3 regions of the Bariatricus sp. SGI.161 genome follow, and region 1 is predicted to be linked to each of the others. Evidence: predicted binding sites of a transcription regulator. Region 1 holds the regulator's gene; each other region holds the start of a gene.
The links. The regulator HrcA, encoded in region 1, represses chaperone genes, less so after heat shock. The targets are predictions, from matches to a motif close to TGTTAGCACTCNNNNNNNNNGAGTGCTAACA.

Region 1 (10,358 bases):
TCAAAGTGCTTTGGACCTTCTGCTGTTGCTGTGATGAATGGAAGGTTAATATTCGTTGTTGTTGCAGAAGACAATTCTTTTTTAGCCTTCTCAGCAGCTTCTTTTAATCTCTGAAGTGCCATCTTATCTGTAGATAAATCAACACCTTCCTGTTTCTTGAATTCAGCAATCATATAATCTGTGATCTTCTGGTCGAAATCATCACCACCAAGTCTGTTATTACCAGCTGTAGACAATACTTCGATGACACCATCACCAATTTCGATGATTGATACATCAAATGTACCACCACCTAAGTCATATACCATGATCTTCTGTTCTTTTTCATTATCAAGACCATATGCCAGAGCTGCAGCTGTAGGCTCGTTGATGATACGTTTTACATCAAGACCTGCAATCTTACCAGCATCTTTTGTTGCCTGGCGCTGAGCATCGTTAAAATAAGCAGGAACTGTGATAACAGCTTCTGTTACCTTTTCTCCAAGATATCCTTCTGCGTCTGCTTTCAATTTCTGAAGAATCATAGCAGAAATCTCTTGTGGAGAATATTTCTTGTCATCAATTGTAACTCTGTAATCGCTGCCCATTTCTCTCTTAATAGAAGAGATTGTTCTCTCAGCATTTGTTACTGCCTGACGTTTTGCAGGTTCACCTACCAGACGCTCTCCTGTTTTTGAAAATGCTACAACAGATGGTGTTGTTCTTGCACCTTCTGTATTTGCGATGACCGTTGGCTGGCCACCTTCCATAACAGCTACACAACTGTTTGTTGTTCCTAAGTCAATACCTATAATTTTGCCCATTATAAAGACCTCCTAATTATTTTAAAATGAAGTTCAATTTAGTTTGCTACTTTTACCATACTGTGTCTCACTACAGAGTCACGGTACATATATCCTTTTTGGAATTCTTCGGCTACAATATTCTCACCAAAGTTTTCATCCTCCACATGCATCACTGCATTATGGAAATCAGGATTGAACTCTTTGCCTACCGCTTCGATAGGCTTGACCCCTACTCCTTCCAGTGTAGTCAATAACTGTTTATACACCATCTCCATTCCTTGGATGAAGGGATCGTTCTTTTCTTCTTCCTTGACACCATCAAGCCCACGCTCGAAATTGTCAACTACCGGAAGAATCTTATCTATGATATCTTTCGCTCCTATTTCATACATCTGGGATTTTTCCTTTTCTGTACGCTTGCGGAAGTTATCAAACTCAGCCATCTGACGAGTAAGTCTGTCTGTCAGTTCTTCGATCTTCTCGTCCTTTTTATCTTTTTTATTCTTCTTGCCAAATATCTTTTTTTCAGATTTGGATTCATCACTGTTCTTGGCTTCTGCTTCGTCAGCAATTTCATCTGATTCAGCATCTTCTTTTGTAGCAGCGTCCGCTTCTGATTCTACTTCATTATCTCTTTCGTCGCCAGTTTCTTCTGCAGCTTTTTCGTCGGCTTCTGTCTGCTCTGCAACAGCTTTCTTTGCCTCCTCAACTGCTTCTTTTACCATCTCTTCCTGGCTCTTCTCCTGATTATTTTCCAAGGGTTATTCCACCTTTCTTATTCTTTTTTATGAAACATCCGATCCAGCTCATTCTGAAGCCGTTTCATAGATTTCAATACATGTTCATAATCCATTCTTTTTGGTCCGATAATACCTATGGTTCCCTTCATGCCATCTCCCAATTCATAAGTTGCGGTGACAACACTACAATCCTTCATAGTCTGTACCGGTGTCTCATCACCAATATATACCTGAATCCCTGTATTATCTTCTTTTGCCAGCGTCTGTGTCACTAGTTCCGTCAATTGCTGCTTTTCTTCAAAAGCACTGATAATTTCCTGAGCACTCTGATTATCACTCAATTCCGGGTACTTAAATATGTTCGTAGCACCACTTGTATAGATCTGCATATCTTCATCGATCTGAATGGCATCCGCTACTGCATCCAGAACATTTCCAATCACTGCACTGTGTATTCCAGCCTGCTCTTTCAGCCTTGCAATCAATCCAAGATTAATCTCTTCAATAGACATACCATTTAACGTTGTGTTAAGAAGCATATTCAACTTCAATAAATTTTCATTACTGAGTGGTTCATCTATATTAATAATCTTGTTCTTAATCACATTACCGCCAAGTACGATCACCGCAATGATCTGTTCCTCGTCTACCATAGACAACTGAATGAACTTAATTTTATTCGCGCTGTTCATTGGTGTAGAGACCATTGTTGCGTAATTCGTATTACTGGCAAGAACTTTCGCTGCCTGCTTCAGAAGCTGTTCCATCTTGTCTGCCTTATCCAGCATCTGCTCCTGCATCTCATTCAGTTCCTGTTCCTTCTCTTCCATCAACATATCAACATAAAGTCTATAGCCCTTATCCGAAGGAATTCGTCCAGCAGACGTATGTGGCTGTATAATGTAACCAAGCTCTTCCAGATCAGCCATCTCATTACGAATCGTTGCAGAACTCAGATTCAAATCCGTATATTTTGAAATCGTTCTGGAACCAACAGGCTCGCCGGTCTCAAGATAATTCTGAATGATTGCATGCAGAATTTTTAATTTACGATCACTAAGTCCATGATCCGCTATCATCTGTACTCCTCCTTTCGGATTTCCCTGTTAGCACTCGAATTTAAGGAGTGCTAACATCTTCGACTATTAATGTATCACTATGGTTTTCATTTGTCAACATAGTTTACATATTTTTTATAAAATGAATTTAGATGAGGGAGGATTCCTGCGCATGATGAAAAGTGGAAAAGTATTATCAAAAATCTATCGAAATAACGATGAATAATATAAAAACATCGTTCCCCATTGTGTTACGCACTGGGAATACCTCTCGGATGAGATCGTTCAGTAATTGAGAATGTCAGGCGCAAGGGAGCTGGAGCATCTGGCCTGTATCCGTCTAGCCAAGCGCTAGGATCCGTTACAGAACAAAGAGCTGCAATTCCGTGTGAGAATTTGGCATCCAGCCAAATTCGAAAGGACTGCTGAATCGAGAAATTATCCAAATTTCTCGGTGAATCAGTCCGGTCACGAAATTGCAGCTCTTTGTTCTGTTATGGATTCCAAGCGAAGGATACCGGATACAGGCCAGCCGCTCCAGCTCCCTTTTGCCGTACACTCCTCAATTACCAACTAACGCATCTAAATTCCTAACTAAGCTCGATTTTTTCTGCTTCTTCCGGCTTAAACTCATTTTCAAGGTCATAGATATTATGTCCGGTAGATTCACCCAATACTCTTCCTTCTAATGAGTAGCAACGAATAAATCTCTTTGGATCAATACTGGACCAGTGTTCTACATCCCAGCTCATATAACCATCTGCGTCAGATTTCTTTTCTTTCAGATATAAATCTACCTGACGTCCATCCTTCATGATCTGGATCAATCCTTTTGTTCCATCCACTTCTAATTCTTCCTTTTTTACTGAATCGTAAACTTTCATGATATTCCCTCCTAAAATGTAAATTAGGAATCTTCCAGCGAAGCATTCCCCAATTCGTTCTATAACTGATTATACATTTTAAATAATAAAAACTCAATGTTTTTTCTACTTTAGCCAAAACTCACTTCTGCACATATCAAGAATACCTTCTTTTTTTAGTTTCCCCAGTTCCGTTGACATCGCACTCCGCTCCACACAGAGATAATCTGCCAATTCCTGTCGGTTAAATGGAATGGTAAAATGCCTGCTTCCTGCTCTTTTTGATTGTTCGGACAGATAAGATAATAATTTATCTCTAGTAGTTCGTTTTGAAATATGGCGGATCTTTTCTCCCAGCATCACGTTTTTTCTCGCAAATATTTGTACCATATTTATAAAGAACTTCTGCTGTAATAGAGAACCCTCAGCAGACAATTCAAATATTTTCTTCACAGGAACCTGTAAAACAGTACAATCCGTCACTGTCACAACGCTGACTGGACTTTTTTTGATTCCTGCACAAGAAAATGCTGCCCCAAACAGTTCTCCTTGACCAAGTTGTTCCAATATCGAACGGTTACCAAATACATCTTCACATATTACCTGTACAAATCCCTCTAGAATTACCCCAAGATTCTCTACCGGTTCCTCCTCTCCAAGTATCATCTCATTTTTCTGATATACTTTCATCTTACTTTCTAAAACAGGCATTATCTTCTCTATCTCTTCCTGCTCAATTCCCATAAACAACGGAGATTTTTTCAAAATATCAATATTTATTTTCATAAGCTCCTCCAATCGTTGGAAAAACAACATATTTTATTTTATAATTGTAGTAAATTAGATACAACAAATCAAGGAGGTACTTATATGCTAAGAACAATGGTTCATATAGACGAAGAAAAATGTAATGGATGTGGAGCCTGTGCTGCCGCTTGCCATGAGGGCGCCATTGCTATGATAGACGGGAAAGCAAAGCTGATCCGTGATGACTATTGCGATGGTCTCGGCAATTGTCTTCCGGTATGCCCGACCAACGCAATCACTTTGGAAGAACGAGAGGCCGCAGCATACGATGAAGAAGCAGTACAAAAGCATCTGAATATCAAGAAAATGATTGCAGAAATGAGGGAACCAAAAGAAGAAAAGCCAACAGAATTCGCAGGATGCACTCCTTCACCAAGCCAACTTAATCAGTGGCCTGTTCAGATCAAACTGGTTCCGGTCAATGCACCATATTTTGAAAATGCAGACCTGTTAATTGCGGCAGACTGTACCGCATATGCCTATGGGGATTTTCATAATCGCTTCATCAAAAACCGCATTACCTTAATCGGCTGTCCCAAATTAGACGAAGGCGATTATACAGAGAAATTAACAGCGATCATTAAAAACAATTCCATCAAAAGTCTTACTATCGTCCGCATGGAAGTCCCCTGCTGCGGTGGAATTGAACGGGCAGCAACCGAAGCACTAAAAACAAGTGGAAAATTCATCCCCTGGCAAGTCGTGACCATTGGGATTGATGGGAATCTGGTTGATTAGGTTTTGTGATTGGGAATGTCAGGCGCAGGGATAGATTGATTCTATCCCTGCGCCTGACATTCCCAATCGCCAAACTTTTCCAACCAAAAAGGATTCCTCCGCATCGTCATCAACCGTTTTCGCCAACTGCAAAACGACACTACTTCATAAATTTATCGATTGCCTGATTCAGGCGTTCAATGGCTTCCATATCATTTTCTTCTACTGCTTCTACAATACAGTGATTCAAGTGGTTTTTCAGTACTACTTTTCCGGTATTATTGATGGCAGAACGTACTGCTGCCAATTGGATCAGAACGTCACTGCAGTCTGCGTCCTTTTCGACCATACGCTTGACTGCTTCCAGATGGCCAATGGCTTTTGACAGACGGTTTATCACTGCTTTTTTCTCTTCCGGACTATGAACATGACCATGGTCATGCATATGCTCATGGCTATGACTATGTTCATGGCAATGTTCTATTCCATGCTCATGAAGATATGCATGGTCTATCTCTTCCCTGCCGGAAATCAAACTCTGGGAATCTGTATATTCATCTTGTATCATTATTTCTCATTCCTTTCGAAGGTACTTCATCCAGTCTTTGATCTCTTTTTCATGTCCATTATCGCTTGGCTCATAGAATTTTGCATCCTGAATCTCATCTGGAAGATATTGCTGCTTTACATAATGATCCGGATAATCATGTGCATATTTATATCCGATTCCATGTCCAAGGTTTTGAGAGCCTTTATAGTGAGCATCCTGCAAATGCGGCGGAACCGTTGTCTTGTGGGATTTTACATTCTCCATTGCACTGAAGATGGCATTGCAGGCAGAATTACTTTTCGGTGCCGTTGCCACATACAACACTGCCTGAGACAGAATAATCTGGGCCTCCGGCATTCCAACCCGTTCCACGGCCTGGGCTGCTGATACTGCCACAGTAAGTGCCATAGGATCTGCATTTCCCACATCTTCCGAAGCGCAGATCATAATCCTTCTTGCAATAAATTTAATATCTTCTCCTGCATACAGCATTTTGGCCAGATAATACACCGCCGCATCCGGATCAGATCCCCGCATACTTTTAATAAATGCGGAAATCGTATCGTAATGATTATCTCCCGTCTTATCATAACGTACCACACGCTTCTGGATACATTCCGAAGCCACATCCAGTGTAAGATGGATCTTTCCGTCGCCATTTCTCTCCGTCGTCAAGATTCCCAACTCCACTGCATTCAGTGCGTTTCTTGCGTCTCCCCCGGAGACATCTGCCAGGAATTCCAAAGCATCCTCCTCAATTACCGCACCATAGCTTCCCATTCCTTTTTCTACATCATAGACTGCCCGACGCAGTAATGTCTTAATATCTTCTTTCTCCAGCGGATATAACTCAAAGATACTTGACCTAGAAATCAGCGCTCCATTTACCTCAAAATATGGATTCTCTGTCGTTGCTCCAATGAGAATAATCGTTCCGTCTTCCACAAACGGAAGCAGATAATCCTGCTGCCCTTTGTTAAAACGATGAATCTCATCTACAAACAGAATCGTCTTTCTCTGATACATGCCCAGCATCTCTTTTGCTTTAAGTACAACTTCTTCCATATCTTTTTTTCCGGCTACTGTGGCATTGATCTGGGTAAATTCTGCACTGGTCGTATGTGCAATCACCTTTGCAAGTGTTGTCTTGCCGGTTCCCGGAGGACCATAAAATATAATGGAACTTAACTTATCTGCCTTAATCGCACGATATAAAAGCTTCCCTTTTCCGATAATATGCTGTTGTCCCACTACTTCTTCCAAAGTTGTGGGACGCATTCTGGAAGCAAGCGGTGCTTCCTTATCCATATTTTTTTCTCTGACATAATCAAATAAATCCATCTATTCCACCTCTTCCATCAGCTCTCGGATCACTTCACCGGCAAGCAGAAGTCCTGCGATTGGAGGAACAAATGACACACTTCCCGGCAATGACCTTCTGCTTCCTTTCTCTTCGTCCGTCGTTCCTTGTGACACATCTATCGACTTCTCCCTGGAATACACGACTTTCAGATGATAAATCCCTCTGGCACGCAATTCTTTACGCATTACTTTGCATAATGGGCAGACACTGGTCTTGCTGATATCCGTAATCTCAAACAGCTCCCCATGGAGTTTATTTCCTGTTCCCATACTGCTGATAATCGGAATATCCAATTCCAGAGCTTTTTCAACCAGCGCGATCTTAGCTGTGACCGTATCAATCGCATCAATAATATAATCTGGTCTCTGTTCAAAAATCTGCTCCATATTCTCAGGCAATACGAACATTTCATAAGTAATCACTTCCGTCTGTGGACAGATATCTACAATCCTCTCTTTCATCACACGGGTTTTATATCGTCCGACTGTGCTGTGATATGCAATGGACTGCCGGTTAATATTGGTCAGAGACACCGTATCATTGTCCACCAGGATCAGCTTTCCCACACCGCTTCTTGCAAGCGCCTCGATACAATGGGACCCGACCCCGCCGACGCCGAGTATCATCACCGTTGCATGTCTTAATCTCTGTAATCCTTCTTCTCCTATTAATAATTCCGTTCTGGAAAATTCATGAACCGCCATATTCTTCTTCCTGTTCCGTCTGTTTTTTTATATTCTTATTCTTTGGTCTGACAGATCTTTTAATTCATAATTAATTGATCCACTGTTACAAATTCAAATCCTTTTTTCTGCAGGATATCAATGATTCGAAGTGCGGCATCCACACTGGAATCATAACAATCATGTAACAAAATAATATCATTTTCTTCTGCTTCCGTCACTACTTTATTTACTATTTCATCTACGTTTTCCGTCGTCCAGTCCAGAGGATCTATGGTCCACATGACCGGAAGAACCTCGATCTCCATCTCCAGATTACGTTGCCACAGGCCAAACGGCGGCCGCATATATTCCACTGATTTTCCAGTAATTGATGTGATTACTTCATTTGTATCCAGAATTTCCTTTTTTGCTTCTTCATCAGAAACCTTTGTAATCTCTACATGATGATACGTATGATTCCCGATCAGATGCCCCTCTTCATCCAGTCGTTTCACCAGTTCAGGATTCTCTTTGGCATTCTCTCCGATCAGGAAAAATGTAGCCTTTACATTTCTCTCCTTTAATCCGTCTAGCAATCTTCCCGTACATTGACTGCTTGGGCCATCGTCAAATGTAATCGCTATCTTCGGCGGCTCTTCTACCATAGAGGAACTGACAAAGGCAATTGCATCATCCAACTTTGTCACACTTTCTTTTTTCTCTTCATAGTACACCGAAATCCCCAAAATCTGGAGCAGGCAAAATGTATAAAGCAATCCACACAGAATTTTTATCTTATAATGCCTAATTTTCTTCACGAAACATTACCCCGTCTATCTATTCTTTCTTTAATTTATATGTTTCATCAGAAACTGGTATGTGATTCATTGCATTCTATATATGTTAATGCTATGCTATAAGCACTACGTTTCAGGTCTACAAGGAGGTTCTATAATGTCAGACACTAAGACAAAAGATACTCCCGTACAGGAGAACAAGATGGGAACCATGGCGGTTCCAAAATTATTAATCAACATGTCGCTGCCCATGATGATCTCTATGCTGGTGCAGGCACTTTATAATGTAATTGACAGTATGTTCGTAGCGCAGTTAAATGAAGAGGCTCTGACTGCTGTATCTCTCGCTTTCCCAATCCAGTCTCTGATGATTGCTGTTGCATCTGGAACTGGTGTGGGAATCAATGCCCTTCTTTCCAGAAATCTCGGCGAAAAGAATTATACCGGGGCTAATAATGCCGCTAAAAACGGACTTTTTCTTGGTATCGTAAGTTGTATCATCTTTGCCATGCTTGGCGGAATTGGCTCACACTTTTTCTTCACAATTCAGACAGATAACACAAAGATTATTACCTATGGTACACAATACCTGACCATTATTACGTTATGTTCCGCCGGCATTTTCCTTCAGATTACTTCAGAGCGGCTATTGCAGTCTACCGGAAAGACCATTTACAATATGATGACCCAGGGCACTGGAGCTATTATCAATATCATTCTGGATCCAATTCTGATCTTCGGCTGGTTTGGATTCCCAAGATTAGAAGTTGCAGGTGCTGCCATTGCTACAATTATCGGACAGATTACAGCTGTATTCATGTCTTTTTACTTTAATATCAGAAAAAATAAGGAAATTAATATAAGCCTGAAAGGATTTCGTCCGCATCTACAGACCATTAAGACCATCTACGAAGTCGGAATCCCTTCTATTATCATGCAGGCAATCGGTTCTGTCATGACTTTCGGCATGAATAAAATCCTTTTGATTTTTTCTTCAACAGCTGCTGCTGTATTCGGCGTATATTTTAAATTACAAAGTTTTATTTTCATGCCTGTCTTTGGTCTGAATAACGGCATGATTCCGATCATTGCCTATAATTATGGTGCCAGAAATAAGAAAAGAATCATTCGGACAATTCAACTCAGTGTTCTGATTGCCATATCCATTATGCTGATTGGACTCATAATCTTCCAGACACTTCCTGATTTTCTGCTTAGGAATCTGTTCGATGCCTCAGAAAATATGCTGGCAATCGGCGTACCGGCGCTTCGGATTATCAGCCTCAGCTTCCTGTTTGCCGGATATTGTATCATTGCAGGTTCCGTATTCCAGGCACTGGGAAATGGAATCTATAGTTTGATCGTATCTGCGGCCAGACAACTTTTTGTGATTCTTCCGGTCGCTTATACATTTGCAAGATTATTCGGGCTTTCTGCAATATGGTGGGCGATTCCGATTGCAGAGATTGTCTCCGTCATTCTGTCTACAATCCTGCTTCGCCATATCTATCTTCAGAAAATCAAACCTTTAGATGAATAAACACCAAACGGGACGATATGTATCTCTATCGTCCCGTTCCTGCATTTTATTTCTTTTTCTTCATTTCTTTTTTCCTGACACTCCATCCAAATGTTCCCAAAGATGTTCCCAGACTCAAGTATTCTCCATGTGAATATGTCAGAAGTCCTGTAGAATTCAATTCAAACTTTCCATTTTTCTTCATATATTTTTCATCCACCTGGACAGCCTTCACTTCTGCCAGAAACATATGATGTGATCCCAGTTCCTTTACTTCCGTTACTTTACACTCAATATTGACCGGGCTTTCCTGAATAATCGGAGCATACTCCAGCTTTTCTGCCTTCCCTTTTGTGAGCTTCATTTCTTTCCATTTGTCCACATCTCTTCCTGATCTCACCCCACACCAGTCTGTAGCATAGGCCAGTTTCTCCGTAGTCAGATTCACTACAAACTCTCCGGTTTCTTTGATCATGTGGTATGAATAGCGTTCC
Region 2 (10,358 bases), on a different contig from region 1:
GCGATTGGTCGAAATATCAACAAATACCATCGTTTTCTTCATGATGAAATCAAAAAATTTGAAGGAAAACAGGAACAGAAAGCGGTTTAGAAAAATGTTTGCCTTACAATGACAGACGGTTTAATTTTTGTACCCTAAAATAAATATTATAAGCTGAAACAAGGATATCCCACGGGAAATCTCGTGCTGTAAAGCACGGAGTTCCGCGGGATATCCTTATTTCTTGGTTGAAGGACTAAAAATCGGTATTAACCGACAATCCCTTCGTTCGACAAATCTCATCATTATGCTCTGGACAGATATTCTCCAGTACGTGTATCAATCTTAATCGTCTCTCCCTGATCTACGAACAATGGTACCATTACCTGAGCGCCGGTCTCAACGATAGCTGGTTTTGTAGCACCTGTTGCTGTATTACCTTTTACACCTGGCTCTGATTCTGTGATCAGAAGCTCTACAGTAAGAGGTGGCTCAATTGAAAATGGATTACCCTGATAAGAAACGATCGTTACTTCTTCATTCTCTTTGACAAACTTCAGAGAATCACCAACAGTATCTTTGCTGACCGGAATCTGATCATAAGTTTCCTGATCCATGAAATAATACAGATCTCCATCATTATACAGATACTGCATTTTCTTTCTCTCGATATAGGCCTCGTCATATGTCTCTGTAGGACGGAATGTTCTTTCTACAACACCTCCATCAATGACATTTTTCAGCTTGGTACGAACGAATGCTGCACCCTTTCCTGGTTTTACATGAAGGAACTCTAATACCTGATATACATTTCCCTCAATCTCTAATGTCATACCATTTCTAAATTCGCCTGCGCTTTTTTTAGCCATTATATAATCCTCCTTAAATTGTGCCCCATATGGCACTTTACGTTCTTTTCACTCTATTCATTCTATAATAGATTATGCCTTTTTTCAACCTTTTTTTACCCGCTAAAAGTGGATTCTACCGCTGTTTCAGGCTCTTTTTGTAGAAATACAGCACAATCTTCTCCAAATATCTCTTTAATACAATCTGAATCTCTTCTTTCGGATGAATCGGTTTAACCAGAATATTACGGATTCCGGCACGTTTCGCTCCCCACACATCGGTAAAAAGCTGATCTCCGATGAACAATGAATTACTCTGATCTGTGCCCATGATCTCCATCGCCTTTTTGTAATTTTTTGTAGATGGCTTATGGGCGTCATAGACATAATCTACCTGAATATCTTTATTAAACATCTGGACTCTCGGTTCCTGATTATTAGAGATCAGACAGCAGCAAAATCCTATCTTCTTCAGCCGCTCAAACAGTGCCACTGCCCTGTGGTCAGCCGGCGCCCCGTGAGGAACCAATGTATTATCAATATCAAAAATCAGGCCCCGGTAACCTTCCTCATATAATTTTTCAAAATCAATCACATACGTAGACGCTACATAAGCATCTGGAAAAAACATATCAAACATTATTTTTCATCCATTTCTGTCAGACGCTGAACCAGTTCTTCACAGATCTGAAGAACCGTCTTATTATCAGTATTAATCACAATATCTGCTGCTGCTTCATATTTTCCTCGGCGCTGCTCCATCAACTCTGAGATACCTTCTACATTCTTTCTTCCGCGCAATACCGGACGATCATCACTGTCCTTGACACGCTCATAGATAATTTCAGGACTTGCCGTTAAGAGCACCACTCTTCCATTTTTCTTCATCTCTTCCACATTACGTTCCCGAAGAGCTGCTCCTCCTCCACAGGAGATAACCGTATTTTTATGAGTCTGCATCTCGATCAGAAGATTCGTCTCCAGATCTCGGAAATATTCTTCTCCATAGGTAGAGAAAATATCCGGGATACTCATTTCTTCACGTTCTGCAATCACCCTGTCCATCTCTACGATATCCATATCAAACATGATACTCAGATAATCTGAAATCGTAGACTTTCCTGCACCCATGAACCCAATCAACACAATATTATAATCAAATAGTTTTCTTGCCTGGATTCTCTTACTATTTCTTAAAATACAGTGGAATACATCAAATATCTCATCCCTGTATTTGTTATCAACAAGCTTTGCTTCCAACCGTCTCTTTTGCTTCTCTTCCTGCTGTGGCTGAAGAATTGGCATTCCATATTCTTCTTTATACGCCATAATCTTTTCTACAATGGAGTTTCTCTCAACTAAGGCATCAATAATCTTGTCATCGCACAGCCCGAGTTGTTCTCTGTACATCTCTAAGTCGTTCATCCTTCTCTTCTCCTACTTTCTAACTAACCATACGCACGTGTGTATTATAGCAACAATCCACAGGTTGCGCAAGATTTTCCTTTGACAACTCCATTAATAACTTTCCAATGTTTTCTTCACATCCTGTCTGAATGCCTGCCAGGCTGCCTCATTTTCTACAAAATATTTAGGACAGTTCTTCCCGGTCACATCATAATGCCGAATAACATCCTCCTCGTTCAGATCAAATTTTAGACATAACCAGGCACAAAGCTGTACCATAGACTGATAAGTAGCATCGTTGAACTCTCCCGTATCATCCGGGTGACAGCATTCGATGGAAACAGTATCAATATTCCGGTCATTGGAGGCATAAGCTACTTCCCAGGTCGGCACACATTGTACAATCTCACCTTCCAGACCTATCACAAAATTACTGCTGACTTTGGTATCATGTCCGTCCTTCAGGCTTTCAAAATAATCTCGGTTTTCCATGGCAGTTGCCCCTGGATTGGCCGTATAATGAACAACGATTCCTGTAATTTTATTCGTCTCTATTCCCGGTCTGGAATAAGGATTCACCGTCAGCAGTTCCACATCAATATCCGGCTTCAGCGCCTCTATTCTATCATTATCCAATTCCATATACTGGTCTGTAAACCAGGAAGGCTTTGCAATTCTTAATATAATGAAAAGAACGAATAGCACGACTAATAAGAGCAGGCCCAGACGTATATTACGCTGGACCCTTCTTTTTTGCTGTGCTTCAGTCAGTTTTCTATGGTATCTTCTTTTTCGCTTCTTCATGAGTCTTCTCCGTTTAACGTTCTTGCATCTGAGTATACCATAACTTTTTTATGTATTCATGAAGACTTTCTTAAAAACCGATAAAATCCTCTTAAACTATGAATTTGTAAGTCGTTGTTGTATCGTATTTCTCTCCTGCTTTCAAAACCGGTCCTTCAAAATTCTCTTTATGGATAGCATCCGGGAAATACTGGGTCTCCAGACAAGCGGCCTGACGCTTCTCATATACTGCACCTTCCTTACCTTGTTCATGCTCAAGGAAATTGCCTGTATAAAACTGCACTCCCGGAAGATCTGTAGATACTTCCATGGTAATTCCAGTCTGTTCACAATACATCTGTGCGATCTTACGCTCGCCCGTACCATTCAATACCCAGTTGTGATCATATCCCAGGCCGAATTTCAGAGCTTCATAATCCATATCGATCTCCTTGCCGATTGCCTTCATCTGTCGGAAATCCATAGGTGTTCCCTCTACCGGAACGATCTCTCCGGTGGGAATAGACTCTGCATCCGCTCTGGTAAACGCATCTGCACAGATCATAACTTCCTGATCAAGTATCGTTCCGGACGCATGTCCTGCCAGATTAAAATAGCTGTGATTCGTAAGATTCATTAAAGTATCTGTATCCGAAACTGCCTGATAATGAATCTTTACTTCATTTTCTTCGGTCAATGTATAGGTCACATAAATCCTGGCATTTCCTGGATACCCCTGATCACCATCCGGACTGTAAAGATAGAACCTTACATGGCTGTCATCTGCTTCTTCCACTTGCCACATTCTCTTATTATAGTAATCCCTTCCGCCATGAAGAGAATTCTGATTATCATTCTGCGTCAAATGATAAGTTGTTCCATTCAACTCAAACTCTGCCTTTCCAATCCGATTCGCAACTCTGCCGACCGTTGCTCCCAGATGGACCGTACCATTTTCATAACCTTCTACCGTATCATATCCCAACACTACATCCAGAAGACAACCATTCTGATCCGGAACCAAAACTTGTACCAAAGTTGCACCATAATCAGACACAACAACTTCCATTCCATTCTGATTTTTCAAAGAATATTTTACCACATTCTCTCCTTTTGCTGTTGTCCCAAAATCACTTTTCATTCTCATACCCTCTTTTTCTTAATCGTGAAGAGATAGGCGGATCACAACCATTGTACCTTTCTCTTCCTTGCTGAAATATTTATTCCATAATCTAAACCATATATCATTTTGATTCTATCGTCAACATTATTTATACCGATTCCAATAAAAAAGCCATCCACTTCTACAATATCTGTAAAGCGGATAGCTTTTTATAAAAATTATTATATTTTATTCATCTGTGCTGTAGTTTGGTGCCTCTTTTGTAATATGAATATCATGCGGATGACTCTCTTTCAGAGAAGCAGCAGAGATCTTAACAAACTTGCCATTTCTCTTCAGATCTTCGATTGTCGGAGTACCACAATAGCCCATACCGGAACGAAGTCCACCCATTAACTGGAATACCGTATCTTCTACGGAGCCTTTATATGCGACACGTCCTTCTACACCTTCCGGTACCAGTTTCTTTGCATCGGACTGGAAGTAACGGTCTTTGCTTCCGTTCTCCATCGCTGCGATAGATCCCATTCCACGATATACTTTATATTTTCTTCCCTGATACAGTTCAAATGTTCCCGGGCTCTCGTCACATCCGGCAAAGATGCTTCCCATCATGCAGACATTGGCTCCGGCTGCGATAGCCTTTGTCATATCACCGGAATACTTAATACCACCATCGGCAATGATCGGAATTCCATACTTATCTGCCGCCTCGTAGCAATCCATAACTGCAGAGATCTGCGGAACACCAATACCTGCCACAATACGTGTCGTACAAATGGATCCTGGACCAATACCAACTTTCACAGCATCTACACCAGCTTTGATCAAAGCCTCTGTTGCCTCACCTGTCGCTACATTACCCGCAATCACCTGAAGATCTGGGAATTTTGATTTTACCATATCTACAGTTCGGATGACATTGGCAGAATGCCCATGAGCAGAATCCATAACAACAACATCAACCTTTGCGTTCACAAGTTCCTGTGCTCTCTCCAGACAGTTTGCTGTAATTCCGATCGCTGCACCACAGAGCAGACGTCCCTGGGAATCCTTTGCGGATAATGGATATTTGATCTGTTTTTCAATATCTTTAATTGTGATAAGACCTTTCAAATTGAAATCCTCATCTACAATCGGAAGTTTTTCTTTTCTTGCTTTTGCAAGAATCTTCTTTGCCTCTTCCAGAGTGATTCCTTCCGGTGCTGTAATCAATCCCTCGGAAGTCATAGATTCTTTAATCTTTTTAGAGAAATCTTCTTCGAATTTTAAATCACGGTTTGTAATAATACCTACCAATTTTCCATTTTCAGTAATTGGCACACCTGAAATTCTGAACTTAGCCATCAGATTGTTGGCATCTTCCAGAGTATTCTCCGGTGACAGATAAAATGGATCTGTGATAACCCCATTTTCGGAACGCTTTACCTTATCAACCTCTTCTGCCTGCTGTTCGATTGACATGTTTTTATGAATAATACCAATTCCTCCCTGACGAGCCATTGCAATGGCCATACGATGTTCTGTTACCGTATCCATACCTGCGCTCATCATTGGTATATTTAACTTGATTTTTTTTGTTAAATAAGTTGATAAATCCACCTGATTTGGAATTACTTCTGAATAAGACGGAACTAAAAGTACATCATCAAACGTAATGCCTTCTCCGATTATCTTTCCCATGATTGTCATCCTCTCTTTCTCTCTCTTCAATTTTATGATTATCTGCTATAATAACTAATTTGTATATCACTTGTCAACATATTTCGTCCGCTTTTTTCTTTTCAGACAATTTATTTGCGAATAACTTTACGTGGCGCCATCAGGAAGAATCCTTCCACAATTGTCTCATTTGGCTCAAACAGAATCTTCTTTACCTCACCCTGATTCGCTGTTATCAGAGCATACACTCTTGCCAGTCCAGTTCCCGAACTATAATCATAGACCTTTGCATTCTGATACTGACGCAACTCCACTGCATCTGCCGGCGCCAGCATCTCCAGATCAGATACATTCATCGAAAATACTCTTTTTCTTTTTGACTTATTCATAATCTTGTCAATATCCAGATCGCCATTCACATATAAGTATTCATACTCAACCTTCAGCCGATGGAACATGAATATATCAAGCCCGATTAACAGAACTGGTACCAGAATAATAATCGGATAATAAAGCACTGCCAGAATAGATACGATTGTCACCGCAATCAGTATCGCTTTCGTCATCATATCTTTCATATCTGGTTTTTTCTTCACCAATTGTTCAGTATAATAGTCGCTCATTTTTTCTTCCTCCAAAATTTTAATTAAAGATATTGTAGCACATTTTAGGACAAAAAGAAAACTCCTCACAAGAGGAGTTTTCAAAATTTTCACACTTTATGTGTATCTGTTTACATCATGCCCATTCCGCCGCCTGCACCAGCTGGCATTGCCGGGGTCTCTTCTTTGATATTGGCAACAACAGACTCCGTTGTCAGAAGTGTAGATGCAACACTTGTTGCATTCTGAAGTGCACTTCTTGTTACCTTAGCCGGATCAAGAATACCACTCTCTACCATATCTACATAGTTCTCTGTCAATGCATCGAAACCAATACCTGGCTCTGATTCTTTTACTTTATTGATGATCACAGAACCTTCCAATCCGGCATTTGCTGCAATGTGATACAATGGAGCTTCCAGAGCTTTCAGGATTACATTCGCACCTGTCTTCTCATCACCTTCCAGAGTATCTGCAAGAGCTGCAACCTCTTTTGTAGCGTGGATATATGCAGAACCGCCTCCTGCAATAATACCTTCTTCAACAGCTGCTCTTGTTGCTGCAAGTGCATCTTCCATACGAAGTTTTGCTTCTTTCATCTCTGTCTCTGTTGCTGCACCAACACGGATTACAGCTACACCACCTGCAAGTTTTGCAAGTCTTTCCTGAAGTTTCTCTCTGTCGAAATCAGATGTTGTCTCTTCAATCTGCATCTTAATCTGAGCCACACGGTCAGCAATCGCTTTCTTATCGCCCATACCATCAACGATAACTGTGTTCTCTTTCTGTACTTTTACAGATTTTGCACGTCCAAGTTGATCCAGCGTAGTCTCTTTCAGATCCATTCCCAGTTCATCAGAGATGACCTGTCCGCCTGTCAGAATAGCAATATCTTTGAGCATTTCTTTTCTTCTGTCACCATAGCCAGGAGCTTTTACAGCAGCTACATTGAATGTTCCACGCAGTTTGTTCACAATTAACGTAGTAAGTGCCTCTCCTTCTACGTCCTCTGCAATGATCAATAATCTTGCACCAGACTGTACAATCTGCTCTAACAATGGAAGAATCTCCTGAATATTAGAAATCTTCTTATCTGTGATCAAGATATATGGATCATCAAGAATAGCTTCCATCTTATCCATATCCGTTGCCATGTATGCAGATACATATCCACGATCAAACTGCATACCTTCTACCAGATCAAGTTCTGTCTTCATTGTCTTGGACTCTTCGATTGTGATAACTCCATCGTTAGATACCTTTTCCATTGCATCTGCAACCATCTCTCCAACTTCTACATCGCCAGCTGAGATTGCTGCAACTTTTGCGATCTGATCTTTATCTCTTACTTTACTGGACATCTTAGCAATTGCTTCAACAGCTGCATCTGTTGCTTTCTTCATACCTTTACGGAGAATAATCGGATTAGCACCTGCTGCCAGGTTCTTCATTCCTTCATGTACCATAGACTGTGCCAATACAGTTGCTGTTGTAGTACCATCTCCGGCAACATCATTTGTCTTAGATGCAACTTCCTTGATCAACTGTGCTCCCATATTCTCAAAAGCATCTTCCAATTCGATCTCTTTTGCAATTGTAACACCATCATTTGTAATCAGTGGTGCACCGAATGATTTGTCAAGAACAACATTACGTCCTTTTGGTCCAAGTGTTACTCTCACTGTGTCTGCCAACTGGTTAACTCCTGCTTCCAATGCGCTTCTTGCTTCTGCGCCATATTTAATTTCTTTTGCCATGATAAATCTGCCTCCTATATTCTATTAAAAAACTTTTCTATATTCATTATTATTGACTGTTCTTTATTCACAGATGGCAAGAATGTCATCCTGTTTTACAATAATATATTCTTCGTCTTCAATCTCTACAGTTGTTCCTGAATATTTAGAATAAATAACCTTCTGTCCAACTGTAACATTCATTGTCACTTCTTTTCCATCAACTGTTCCACCTGGTCCAACAGCAATTACTTCTGCCTGCTGTGGTTTTTCTTTTGACTGTCCAGGAATGACTATTCCTGACTTTGTAGTCTCTTCTGCAACCAACTGCTTTAATACAACTCTGTCTCCTAATGGTACTAATTTCATATTTATTCCTCCTTAATTATATTCAAAGATTTGTCAGCACTCACAAAAAGAGAGTGCTAAAAGACTCTAGATATAAAATAGCACTCTCTTTCTACTTTGTCAACACACTTTCTATTTAGTTTACAAGTTTTTTATAAAATCCATTTCGAATCTGAAACTTCAATATCTTACCCGATTTATTCCAATAACGCTCTTTGATGAATCCATTGCACCCAATATTTCCGTTTGACGTCTCAATACGGCATTCATAGATTCCATCCAGTGAAAATATCGGAAGTTCTGTCTCCTCTGATAGAAAATATATGCATTCTTCGTCTGGATTATACGTAATGATTTTACAACTATGAGAAGTTTCATCAAAATATCCGTCTTTAAGTACCATTCTCGACATTTGAAGCTCTGCCGGACACTTTTCGTACATATATATTTCTCCTTTCCTATTGATACCCCGTCGAGATATTACAGCTAAACTCAAATAAGGGTATCAGTTGCCCGATACCCTTTCTACTCTGACTATTTCATACGTTCTGCTTTGATATGTTCTAATTCTGTAAATACATAATCATTAACAACTTTAATGTAGGTTCCTTTCATACCGGAAGAACGTGATTCAATTACGCCGGCACTCTCGAACTTACGGAGTGCATTTACAATTACAGATCTCGTAATTCCAACACGATCCGCAATCTTGCTTGCAACCAGAATTCCCTCGGTTCCATCAAGTTCATCAAAAATATGAATGATAGCTTCTAACTCTGAATAAGATAATGTACTGATTGCCGACTGGACAATATGTTCTTTTCTGGTCTCTTCAGCACTTTCTTCATTCACCGAACGAAGCATCTCCAATCCTACAACTGTTGCTCCATACTCACTCAAGATAATATCATCAATCTCATACATCTGTTCTTTTTTATAGATAAATAAAGTACCCAGGCGCTCTCCTGCAATATCAATCGGCGTAATAATTGCCTGATATTTTTTCACTGCATCTTCAGAAAAACCTAATGTCTGCAGATTCACATTCTCTTTAGTTGATAAGATACTCAAAAGTCGCTCATTTAGCATATCATCAATATGTTTTCCGATTTCCTGCTCAATCAATTCTTTAATATAAGGTACATTGTCACATTTGCTTCCCCCAAGTACCTTTCCCTTTTTACTTACGACTAATACATTCGAATCTAAAATCTGCGTAAGCACTTCACAAATGTCATTAAATACAACTTTACTCGAATTGTTGTTGTGCAGTAATTTGTTGATTTTTCTGGTTTTATCTAACAATTGTACGCTCATTGACATTCCACCATCCTTTGATTGATATATTATCATACAATTCTAGAAGTTTCAATTAATTTCCTAATTATTTTTGTTATTTTCTTTATTTTCTACATATCCACACTGCTCATCACCGCAGAGAAGCTTATTCCCTTTCTCTACCATATATTTTCCACACCTTGGACATTTCTTTGTAGATGGTTTCTGCCATGACATAAATTCACATTCTGGATTGTTCTCACATCCGTAATATTTTCTTCCTTTTTTCGTCTTTCGAATTACCACATCTTTACCGCACACCGGACAAGGAACACCTATTTTCTCTAGGTAAGGCTTTGTGTTACGACATTCTGGAAATCCCGGGCATGCCAGAAAACGTCCATGTGGTCCATATTTAATGACCATATTTCGTCCACACTGATCACAGATGACATCCGTCACTTCATCTTCGATTTTCACTTGTTCCTGTTCTTTCTCCGCAATCTCTACTGCTGCCTCCAGATCAGGATAGAAATTCTCAATAATTGTCTTCCAATTCACTTTACCTTCTGCCACACCGTCCAAAAGGCTT
Region 3 (10,358 bases), on a different contig from region 1:
AGTAATGCTGGAGAAAAAGCAAAGCCTGGCAAAACTTGCAGAAGAAGTTAAGATATATCCTCAGTTATTGAAAAATGTCCGTGTGGCTGATAAGAAGACTGCCAGAGAGAATCCTGCAGTGATTGATGCTGTCAACGCAGTGTCAGAAGCTTTAGGTGACGATGGACGTATTCTGGTAAGAGAAAGTGGTACAGAGCCTGTGATTCGTGTTATGGTTGAGGCGGCTACAGATGAGTTATGTGAGAAATATGTAGACCAGGTGATTGAAGTGATTAAAGCAGAAGGCCTGATTGTTGAATAAAGTTTTCTGAATACAAAGGGTTCCACTCTAGATTGAGTGGAACCCTTTTCCTATGATCTCACTGGTATTTGATATCAATAAAAATGCATCTGGAGAATTCTCCTTGATAAAATTACGAAGTTTTATAGCTTCCATCCGGTTTAATGCCGTGAGCAAAATGTATTTATCTTCGCCGGAAAATGCACCTTGAGCCAATACAATAGTTGCACTTCGGTTAAGATCATCTCTGATAAAATCACAGATTGGTTTCGGATTGGAACAGACAACGTTAAAATACTTGGAAAGATTCAGACTTTCGATAAAACCATCAATCATAAAAGAACGAAGTGCCAATCCCAGGAAAGAATATAATCCTGTCTCTATATCGAAGACAAAACATCCAGCTAATGTAACGATAAAATCAGTAGCAAGCAATGCTTTTCCGATATCCATGCTGGTGTATTTCTTCATAATCATAGCAACAATATCCGTTCCACCGCTGGAAGCACCAATGTTGAATAATACTGCAGAGCCAATAGAAGGAAGTGCGATTGCAAATGCAAGTTCCAAGATTGGCTGATCAGTTAATGGATGGGACATAGGATAGATGCGTTCTAATGCCGATAAAGTTACAGATAATAAAATACTGCTATATGCTGTTTTAGCTGCAAACTTTTTCCCCAGGATAATAAAGCCAATCAGCAATAGAATCATGTTGGCGATAAAAGAAAAATCACCGGCAGAAATTGGGCATAATCTGGCGACTAAGACTGCGAGACCTGTAATACCGCCAAAAGTAAAGTTGTTGGCAAATTTAAAGAAATAGATGCCAACTGCCATAACCAGTGTACTCAGAGTTAATAAAACAAAGTTTTTCAGTTGTGATTTCATAATACATTCCCCAATTATATTATTTTTTAAAGGATCACCCTTGATACCACACCGATTGTAACGCTCAGGTATAGAAAAGTCAATGAAAGAATGCTATATTATACCTAGAAATCATAATAGGAAATGAGGAGAGAAGATTGAAAGTTTTTCAACAAAAATCAAAAATTCAAAAATTTGCAGATGCGGAAGAATTTGTGAGGGAATATCAGATTGGAAAGGGTGATTTTGTTCTGGCAAGTCGGCATATATATGAGACTTATTTTGCTCCATTAAAGATTGAAGCACATGTGGAGTATAAGAGTAAATATGGAGCCGGAGAACCGACAGATGTTATGATAGATGGTCTTCTTCAAGATTTTGCAAGGACTGAGTGTACACGAATTGTTGCAATTGGCGGCGGTGCAGTCATAGATATGGCAAAGATCTTGGTTTTAGGTGGGAATTATAGAGCAGAAGAGATATTTCAGCGCAAAGTACCGCTTCAAAAAGTTCGCCCATTGATTGCAGTTCCAACAACCTGTGGAGCAGGATCGGAAGTGTCCAATGTATCGATTACGGAATTAACCAGCCTGCATACGAAGCTGGGCTTGGCGGTTGATGAGATTTACGCAGATGATGCAGTGCTGATACCGGAACTTTTAAGAGAATTGCCATATCCATTTTTTGCAACCAGTGCGATTGATGCATTTATTCATGCGATTGAATCTTATGTGTCTCCGAAAGCAAACTTATATACAGAAATGTTCAGTATGAAAGCCATGGAGATGATTATAGATGGATTTCGTAAAATTGTTGAAAATGGACCGGAATATCGATGGAATCTTCTGGATGAATTCCTGACAGCAAGTAATCTGGCTGGAATTGCATTTGGAAATGCCGGTACCGGAGCAGTACATGCCATGTCTTATCCATTAAGTGGTGTATATCATGTGACACACGGCGAAGCAAATTACCAGTTCTTAACAGCCGTATTTGCAGTGTATCAGGAGCTGAAACCAGAAGGAAAGATCCAGGGACTGAATCATTTCTTGGGCAAGCTTTTGGATTGTGAGGAAAGACAGGTCTATACAGAATTAGAAAAACTTCTGGATAAAATTATTTCCAGAAAGCAGTTACATGAATATGGCATGACAGAGGATGAAATCGAAAGCTTTGCCAAGAGTGTTGAAGCAAGTCAGCAGCGTCTGTTGAATCAGAGTTATGTAAAGCTGTCTTGGCAGCAGATGGCAGAAATATACAAAAAATTGTACTAATTATATGAAGGAAATCCCGCATTATAAATCCGGAATTGGCAAATAATATTTCCCAAAAAGGAGGAAATGTCTCATGTATAAATATTTGCCAATTACGGATGTATACGCAAGAGAAATATTAGATTCTCGTGGAAATCCTACGATAGAAGTAGAAGTACTTGCGGAAGATGAGTATTGGGGATGTGCCAGTGTTCCTTCTGGCGCTTCGACCGGACAGTTTGAGGCTGTAGAATTAAGAGATCGTGAGGATAGATACGGAGGACTTGGTGTTGAACGTGCAGTGGATCATGTGAATGCACGGATTGCTCCTGAAATTATAGGAATGAATGTATTAGATCAGGCAGCTATCGATACAATCCTTATTCAATTAGACGGAACGGAAAATAAGTCGAATCTGGGGGCCAATGCTATGCTTGGAGTGTCCATGGCAGTTGCAAGGGCAGCGGCATCTGCACTGCGTCAGCCATTATATGCGTATCTTGGAGGGACGAATGCCAAACGGATGCCGGTTCCGATGATGAACATTATGAATGGAGGAAAACATGCCGATAACACGATTGATATTCAGGAGTTCATGATTATGCCCGCCGGTGCAGTCTGTTTTCGGGAAGGCCTTCGAATGTGTGCAGAAATCTATCATACATTAAAAAAGTTGTTGAAAGAACAAGGCTACAGCACTGCAGTCGGAGACGAAGGTGGATTTGCACCGAATCTTCCAGATGCCAGAGAAGCGTTGCACTTTATTACAGATGCAATCAAAAGATCCGGATATAGACCAGGAGAAGAAGTTGTAATTGCACTTGATGTAGCTGCTTCAGAATTATATGACAAAAGCTTTAAAAAATATGTATTCGAAGGCGAAGGAAAGATGAAGAACAAAAAGATTGTTCGTTCGGTTGAAGAACTTATCGATTTTTACGCAGACCTGGCAGAAGAATTTCCCATTGTATCTATTGAAGATCCATTGGATGAAGAAGATTGGGAAGGGTGGGAATTACTGACGACAAGACTCGGGTTAGACCTTCAGTTAGTCGGTGATGACCTCTTTGTCACCAATACCCATCGCTTGAAAAAAGGAATTAAACGAGAAGTAGCCAATGCGATTCTCATAAAAGTCAACCAGATTGGTACTCTGACAGAAGCTTTTGACGCAATTGAAATGGCAAAAAACGCCGGATACAAGACTATCATATCCCATCGCTCCGGCGAGACAGCAGATCCAATGATCGCAGATATCGCAGTAGCATTTAATGCAGGACAGATTAAGACAGGAGCTCCGTGCAGATCCGAACGAGTAGAAAAATATAATCAATTATTGCGGATCGAAGAACGGCTTGGCGATGTCGCCGAGTATGAAAATCCATTTTAGTGTCAAAAAGGTACACCACATTTTTCAATTGGGGACGTAGTAAAATTTAATTTTACTACGTCCCCAATTGAATTTTCCTTGCCATTTTGTCTTCCTTATGCTAGAATAAGTATGGTTTATCCGCAGGAGGTGTAGAAAGTGGAGATTTTAAAAACGGTATTAATGATTATATTTGCAATAGACTGTATCGCATTGACGGCAATCGTATTAATGCAGGAAGGTAAATCAGCTGGGCTTGGAACAATCAGTGGTATGGCAGATTCTTATTGGGGTCAGAACAAAGGTCGTTCTATGGAAGGTGCGCTGGTGAAGTCTACGAAGTTCCTTGCGATCCTGTTTGTTGTATTGGCAGCAGTGTTGAATTTAAAAGTATTTGCATAAGATAAGGCATATTTTTATGAGAATGGTGGGACACTCCTGTATGGGAGTGTCTCTTTGTGTATATTTGATGAAAGTGACATCGTTTCTTGTGGAAATATTCTTAAATGGAGGACTTGTAAGAGATGGACAAGACATTTGAAAAGCGAAAAAAGGTAATCTATGATTTGATTTGTGATGATTTATATGTGCCTATGAAGTTCAAAGAACTTGCAATGCTTCTGCAGGTTTCCAAAGATCAGAGAGATGCCCTGCGGGAGGTATTGGAATCTTTGGAGGAGGATGGAAAAATCTATCTTTCTAAGAAGGGCAAATATTGCAAAGGAGAGGCGAAACGTCTGACTGGAATCTATCGCGCGAGCCTGAAAGGATTTGGATTTGTTGTAATTGAAGGTGAGGATTCAGATATATATATTGATGAGGAACATGTAAATGGTGCATTTGATGGCGATGAGGTAGAAGTCGTAATTACAAAGGAGCCACAGGGAAGAAGCCGGGAGGGTAAGATTGTAAGGGTTGTATCCAGAGGCTTGACAAAGATTGTCGGACTGTATCAGATGAAGGCGAACAAGAATTATGGATTTGTGATACCAGATAATCAGAGATTCGCGCAGGATATCTTCATCCCGGTTGAAAAATCAAAAGGTGCAGTGGATGGTCATAAAGTAGTAGTGGAATTGACTTCATATGGTGAACAAGGACGCAAGCCTGAAGGAAAAGTAATAGAGATTATAGGACATGTCAATGATCCGGGAACAGACATTATGTCTATTGTAAAAGGGTATGATCTGCCGGTAGAATTTTCAGAAAAAATTTTAAATCAGGCTGAGCGTGTGGCAAAGGACGTTAGCGAGGCTGATATGGATGGCCGTAAGGATATCCGGGACTGGCAGATGGTGACGATTGACGGAGAAGATGCGAAAGATCTGGATGATGCTGTCTCGATTGAACGTGATGGTGACAATTATATCCTGGGGGTTCATATTGCAGATGTGTCGAATTATGTACAGGAAAATAGTGCGATTGACCGGGAGGCTTTGGAACGTGGAACGAGCGTATATCTTGTGGATCGTGTCATTCCTATGCTTCCACATAAGCTTTCGAATGGAATCTGTTCGCTGAATGCTGGAGAAGATCGTCTGGCGCTTAGCTGCATCATGACAGTGAACCCGAAGGGGCTTGTAATCGATCATGAGATTGCAGAGACGGTTATCCATGTCGATGAAAGAATGACTTACACAAGTGTCAAAAAGATTCTTGTAGACAGAGATGCAAAAGAATGCGAACGGTATCGTACTTTGATTCCCATGTTTGAATTGATGAAGGAATTGTCAGGAATTCTCCGGGAACGCAGAAAACAAAGAGGATCTATTGACTTTGATTTCCCAGAGACAAAGATGGTATTAGATGAAAATGGAAGACCAGTTGAGATAAAGCCATATGACCGCAATGTGGCGACAAAGATTATTGAAGACTTCATGCTGCTTGCAAATGAGACTGTCGCCGAAGATTATTATTGGCAGGAACTTCCTTTTGTGTATCGTACACATGAAGCACCGGATGAAGAGAAGATTCGTGCTTTGGCAATATTTATTAATAATTTCGGCTATTCAATGCATGTTGGTGTAAATGAAATCAGACCGAAAGAAATTCAAAAGTTGCTTGCAAAAGTAGAAGATACACCAGAGGAGGCGTTGATCAGCCGTCTGGCACTCCGTTCTATGAAGCAGGCCAAATATACACCGGAGAACACCGGACATTTTGGACTGGCAGCTAATTATTATACTCATTTTACCTCTCCGATTCGCCGATATCCGGATCTGCAGATTCATAGAATCATTAAGGATAATCTGCGGGGAAGGATGAATGAGAAGAAGATGGAACATTATCATCAGATCCTTCCTGACGTGACAAAGCATTCCAGCGAGATGGAGAGAAGAGCAGATGAGGCGGAGAGAGAGACGGTTAAATTAAAGAAAGTGGAATATATGCAACAGCATATCGGTGAGATCTTTGAAGGAGTCATATCCAGTATTACAAAATGGGGAATGTATGTGGAACTTCCGAATACTGTAGAAGGTCTGGTGCATGTGGCGAATATGACAGATGATCATTATGAATATTTCGAAGATCGTCATGAAATGGCAGGTGTGCATACGCATAAGGCATATAAATTAGGACAGCAGGTGACCGTTCGGGTGATTGATACGGACAGACTGCTCCGAACGATAGATTTTGAATTAGCAGATGAAGGAGATATGGAAGATGGCGAAGACGAATGGTAAGATGATAGCTAACAACAAAAAGGCATATCATGATTATTTTATATTAGATACTTATGAAGCCGGCATTTCTCTGCACGGCACAGAGGTGAAGTCCTTACGTATGGGGAAATGCAGTATTAAGGAATCATTTATCCGAATTGAAGATGGTGAAGTCTTTATCTATGGTATGCACATCAGTCCTTATGAAAAAGGAAATATATTTAATAAAGATCCATTGCGTGTCCGAAAACTTCTTCTTCATAAGTCAGAGATTAATAAATTGCTCGGAAAGACAAAAGAAAAAGGGGTAGCAATCGTACCGCTAAAGGTGTATTTTAAAGGTAGTTTAGTGAAAATAGAGATTGGTCTTGCCAAAGGTAAGAAATTATATGATAAACGCCAGGACATTGCAAAAAAAGACCAGCAAAGAGAAGCACAGCGGGATTTTAAAGTGCGTAACTTTGGATAGCAAAGCAAGGAGGGAAACATGGTACCAATAAAAAAAGAAGATTTAAGAAAACTGGTGACACAGACGACGGTAGAAATGTATGAAGAATTAACGCCACAGTTAATTCAGCTGATCGATCAGACGAAGCATGATGATACATTGACAGAAGCGCAGAAACAAGATGAGATATCTTTACATATGTTGGGTTATGTAAAATCCTGTACAAATGAGATTATTATTGAAGTTCTGGCGGAGATACTGGGACTGGAAGATGAATAATTCACAGGAAAGAGAGGAAAATTAGAATGGCATATTGTGTAAAATGTGGTGCGAAGGTGGATGATGACATCCGATTCTGTCCGCAGTGTGGGGCAGAGATCCCTCGGCAGACAAGCCAGGAACAACAGTATACATATGGTCAGCAGACGGGCCAGGAACAACAGTATACATATGGTCAGCAGACAGATCAAAAACAACAGTATACATATGATACGGAAGAGTATTTTGATCCGCAGGAAGTACGCGGAAATAAAGGGATGGGTATACTCTCCTATTTTGGAATCCTGGTATTAATCCCATTGTTAGCCGGAGATAAGCGTTCGCAGTATGTAAGATTCCATGCAAACCAAGGACTGGTTTTATTCCTTGTTTCGTCTATTATAGATCTTTTAGATGGAGATTGGGTGTGGGGATTGCATTCTGTCATCAACTTTGGAGAAAGCATCTTTTCGTGGGCATTTGATATCTTAAGTTTTGCATGCTTTATCCTGATGATTATGGGCATTGTTGCTGCATGTAAAGGACAGAAAAAAGAATTACCTTTGATAGGAAAGATTAAAATATTAAAATGATTTTATATAAATGAAGCAGTTGTCAGGTTGACAACTGCTTCATTTATATATGAGATTTATAAGATAGGATCATCTATATAAGAAAGGGAATAATTCCCTGACAACGTGGGACCTGGTCCCTTTATAATTAAAGATTACTCAATGGTAATCAATTTTGGCTGTTCTTCCTGTCTCTGTACTTCCTTCGGGAATGTCAGATGAAGGACCCCGTCTTTGAATGCGGCTTTAATGTCTTCTTGGCTGATCTCGTCACCTACATAGAAGCTTCTGTTGCAAGTGCCGGTGTAGCGTTCTTTGTGGATGCATTTTCCTTTTGCATCTTTTTCTTCTTTTGTCTCATTTTTATGAGCTGTAATGGTAAGGTAACCATCCTTTAAATCAGCTTTGATGTCCTCTTTAGCATATCCTGGAAGTTCCATTGCGATCATGTAGTTCCCGTCTTTTTCATGAATATCTGTCTTCATGATCTGTGTAGAAGTACGGTCATATGAAGTGGTGAAAAATGGATCATTAAACATGTCATCAATTAAATTAAATCCTCTGTTTGTAAGTAACATAAGTCATTCCTCCTTAAATATATGCCTGACCGGTGAAAAGATATCCGTTTTGGTTTTATACGAAATCACCGGTGGTATTTTGCTTTGTTTTATTTGTTATAGTTATTATATAACACATATTGTTAGCAGTGTCAATAGGTGAGTGCTAACTTTTTTATAATTTTTAAATTTATGATACCAAGGACAAAAGATCTAAACCCATATGAGCTTGCTCATAGGTGGGGCGTTTGATCCCCAACATCATTTTATTTGAGATTTCAATAAAAAAGAGAGCAGAAAATCTGCTCTCGTTGTAATATCTTATGTTGAATAATAATTCTATTCTTTAATTCCGTTCTTCAAGCGGAGTGAAATCTTCATGTGTTCCCACATATTTATAAGCAGGACGAATAATCTTGCCGGCGTTGATTAATTCTTCTAAACGATGAGCACTCCAACCGGGCATACGTGCAATTGCAAAGATTGGGGTAAATAATTCCTGTGGAATGCCTAGCATAGTATAGACAAAACCGCTGTAAAAGTCTACGTTGGCGCAGACATTTTTGAACAGTTTGCGGTGTTCCATGATTAGCTGTCCGGCCAGGCGTTCTACCAGTTCGTAAAGTGCAAATTCTTCCATTAATCCCTTTTCCTCGGCAAGTGCTTTGGCGAATTTCTTCAAAATGACTTCACGAGGATCGGAGAGTGTATAAACAGCATGCCCCATACCATAGATTAGCCCAGAGTGATCAAATGCTTCTTTATTAAGAATCTTTTGCAAATATATGGCTACTTCTTCTTCGTTGGTCCAGTCATTGATATGAGCTTTGATGTCGGCAAACATATTCTGGACTTTTAGATTGGCTCCACCATGACGAGGTCCTTTTAATGAACCGATAGATGCAGCGACCGAAGAATAAGTGTCTGTACCAGAGGAAGTGACAACATGGGTTGTGAAAGTAGAATTGTTACCACCGCCGTGTTCGGCATGAAGAATCAAAGCGATATCCAATACTTTGGCTTCCAGCTCGGTATATTGACTATCCGGACGTAACATTAGCAGAATGTTCTCGGCCAGAGACAGCCCTTTCTGTGGATTGCGGATCAGTAAAGTCTCGTCCTTACGGAAATGTCGATATGAATGATAAGAATAAACAGCAATCAGAGGAAGCTTGGCAATTAGTTCCAGAGACTGGCGAAGTACATTTCCAGGAGTGATACTTTCTGGATCAGAGTCATATGTATAGAGCGTAAGAATACAGCGCTGCATGGCGTTCATGATATTCTCGTTTGAAGCTTTCATGACAACATCACGGACAAATCGACCGCTTAAATTCTGTAATTCAAACATAACATCAAGAAACATAGAGAGCTCTGTTTTGCTGGGAAGTCTTCCAAACAAGAGAAGATAAATGGTTTCTTCGAATCCAAATTTGCGACCTTTCAGACTGTTTACAATATCATTTACATTAATTCCCTGATAGTATAATGCACCTTCAGCAGGAATCTGACGTCCATTGATGAGATTATAGGCACAGACATCAGAGACTTCCGTCAATCCTGTTAAGACACCCTTTCCGGCGGAATCACGCAGACCACGTTTGACATCATATTCAATATATAAGTTGGGGTCAATCCGGTGATTTTTCATCAATTCCTGTTCTAATTTTTCTATGTTCTGTTTTAAAATGTCTGTTTCGTGTAAGTCTTCAAGGTGCATCAATTCATTTTCAGCCATACTCATTCCTCCGCTTCTCCGAGATTTAAATGAAAAAACACCTATTACAATTTATCATCACGTCATCGTAATTGGTGTTCGTTATACATAGTATATTAAAATATTCTACACGAAAGAGGATGATAATACAAGAATTTTCTTGGGATTTCTTTGGCTTTGAAATTTTTTATTAGAAAAAAATGGCATTTATATGCTCTTGACAAACATAGTTTCGATTTCTATAATAAAATATATCTAACAAAAGATTCGTTTGCAGACCAGAGAGCATGAATTCAGGGCTTGTACTGGTTTCGACGGGGGTCTGGAAGTTGGAGAAGCCATCCGTAGCGGGACACTACGATAAAAGTTCC

Region 2: a site for HrcA is predicted at 8,541-8,571, ahead of ACQRBH_RS09935 (co-chaperone GroES). Genes of this name have one in related genera too.
Region 3: a site for HrcA is predicted at 8,412-8,442, ahead of ACQRBH_RS09995 (Hsp20/alpha crystallin family protein). Genes of this name have one in related genera too.

The regions. Positions count from the first base shown of each region.
Region 1 is NZ_JBNPLX010000005.1:32,025-42,382, forward strand. It holds gene dnaK (molecular chaperone DnaK) at 1-803, opposite strand, end outside; gene grpE (nucleotide exchange factor GrpE) at 842-1,543, opposite strand; gene hrcA (heat-inducible transcriptional repressor HrcA) at 1,561-2,604, opposite strand; gene ACQRBH_RS04225 (hypothetical protein) at 3,174-3,467, opposite strand; gene ACQRBH_RS04230 (Crp/Fnr family transcriptional regulator) at 3,573-4,232, opposite strand; gene ACQRBH_RS04235 (ATP-binding protein) at 4,317-4,991, shown strand; gene ACQRBH_RS04240 (metal-sensing transcriptional repressor) at 5,131-5,538, opposite strand; gene ACQRBH_RS04245 (replication-associated recombination protein A) at 5,545-6,861, opposite strand; gene ACQRBH_RS04250 (tRNA threonylcarbamoyladenosine dehydratase) at 6,862-7,587, opposite strand; gene ACQRBH_RS04255 (polysaccharide deacetylase family protein) at 7,647-8,366, opposite strand; gene ACQRBH_RS04260 (MATE family efflux transporter) at 8,503-9,885, shown strand; gene ACQRBH_RS04265 (flavin reductase family protein) at 9,932-10,358, opposite strand, start outside.
Region 2 is NZ_JBNPLX010000014.1:75,317-85,674, reverse strand. It holds gene ACQRBH_RS09980 (IS1182 family transposase) at 1-90, shown strand, start outside; gene efp (elongation factor P) at 285-848, opposite strand; gene ACQRBH_RS09970 (YqeG family HAD IIIA-type phosphatase) at 964-1,467, opposite strand; gene ACQRBH_RS09965 (shikimate kinase) at 1,467-2,252, opposite strand; gene ACQRBH_RS09960 (peptidoglycan recognition protein family protein) at 2,346-3,038, opposite strand; gene ACQRBH_RS09955 (aldose epimerase family protein) at 3,130-4,158, opposite strand; gene guaB (IMP dehydrogenase) at 4,369-5,823, opposite strand; gene ACQRBH_RS09945 (DUF6106 family protein) at 5,934-6,425, opposite strand; gene groL (chaperonin GroEL) at 6,536-8,161, opposite strand; gene ACQRBH_RS09935 (co-chaperone GroES) at 8,225-8,509, opposite strand; gene ACQRBH_RS09930 (hypothetical protein) at 8,625-8,930, opposite strand; gene codY (GTP-sensing pleiotropic transcriptional regulator CodY) at 9,023-9,805, opposite strand; gene topA (type I DNA topoisomerase) at 9,869-10,358, opposite strand, start outside.
Region 3 is NZ_JBNPLX010000015.1:309-10,666, reverse strand. It holds gene glmM (phosphoglucosamine mutase) at 1-301, shown strand, start outside; gene ACQRBH_RS10035 (YitT family protein) at 329-1,171, opposite strand; gene ACQRBH_RS10030 (4-hydroxybutyrate dehydrogenase) at 1,309-2,424, shown strand; gene eno (phosphopyruvate hydratase) at 2,498-3,793, shown strand; gene secG (preprotein translocase subunit SecG) at 3,932-4,174, shown strand; gene rnr (ribonuclease R) at 4,297-6,456, shown strand; gene smpB (SsrA-binding protein SmpB) at 6,437-6,904, shown strand; gene ACQRBH_RS10005 (hypothetical protein) at 6,923-7,162, shown strand; gene ACQRBH_RS10000 (DUF4870 domain-containing protein) at 7,189-7,734, shown strand; gene ACQRBH_RS09995 (Hsp20/alpha crystallin family protein) at 7,869-8,291, opposite strand; gene ACQRBH_RS09990 (citrate/2-methylcitrate synthase) at 8,617-10,008, opposite strand; RNA gene ssrA (transfer-messenger RNA) at 10,284-10,358, shown strand, end outside.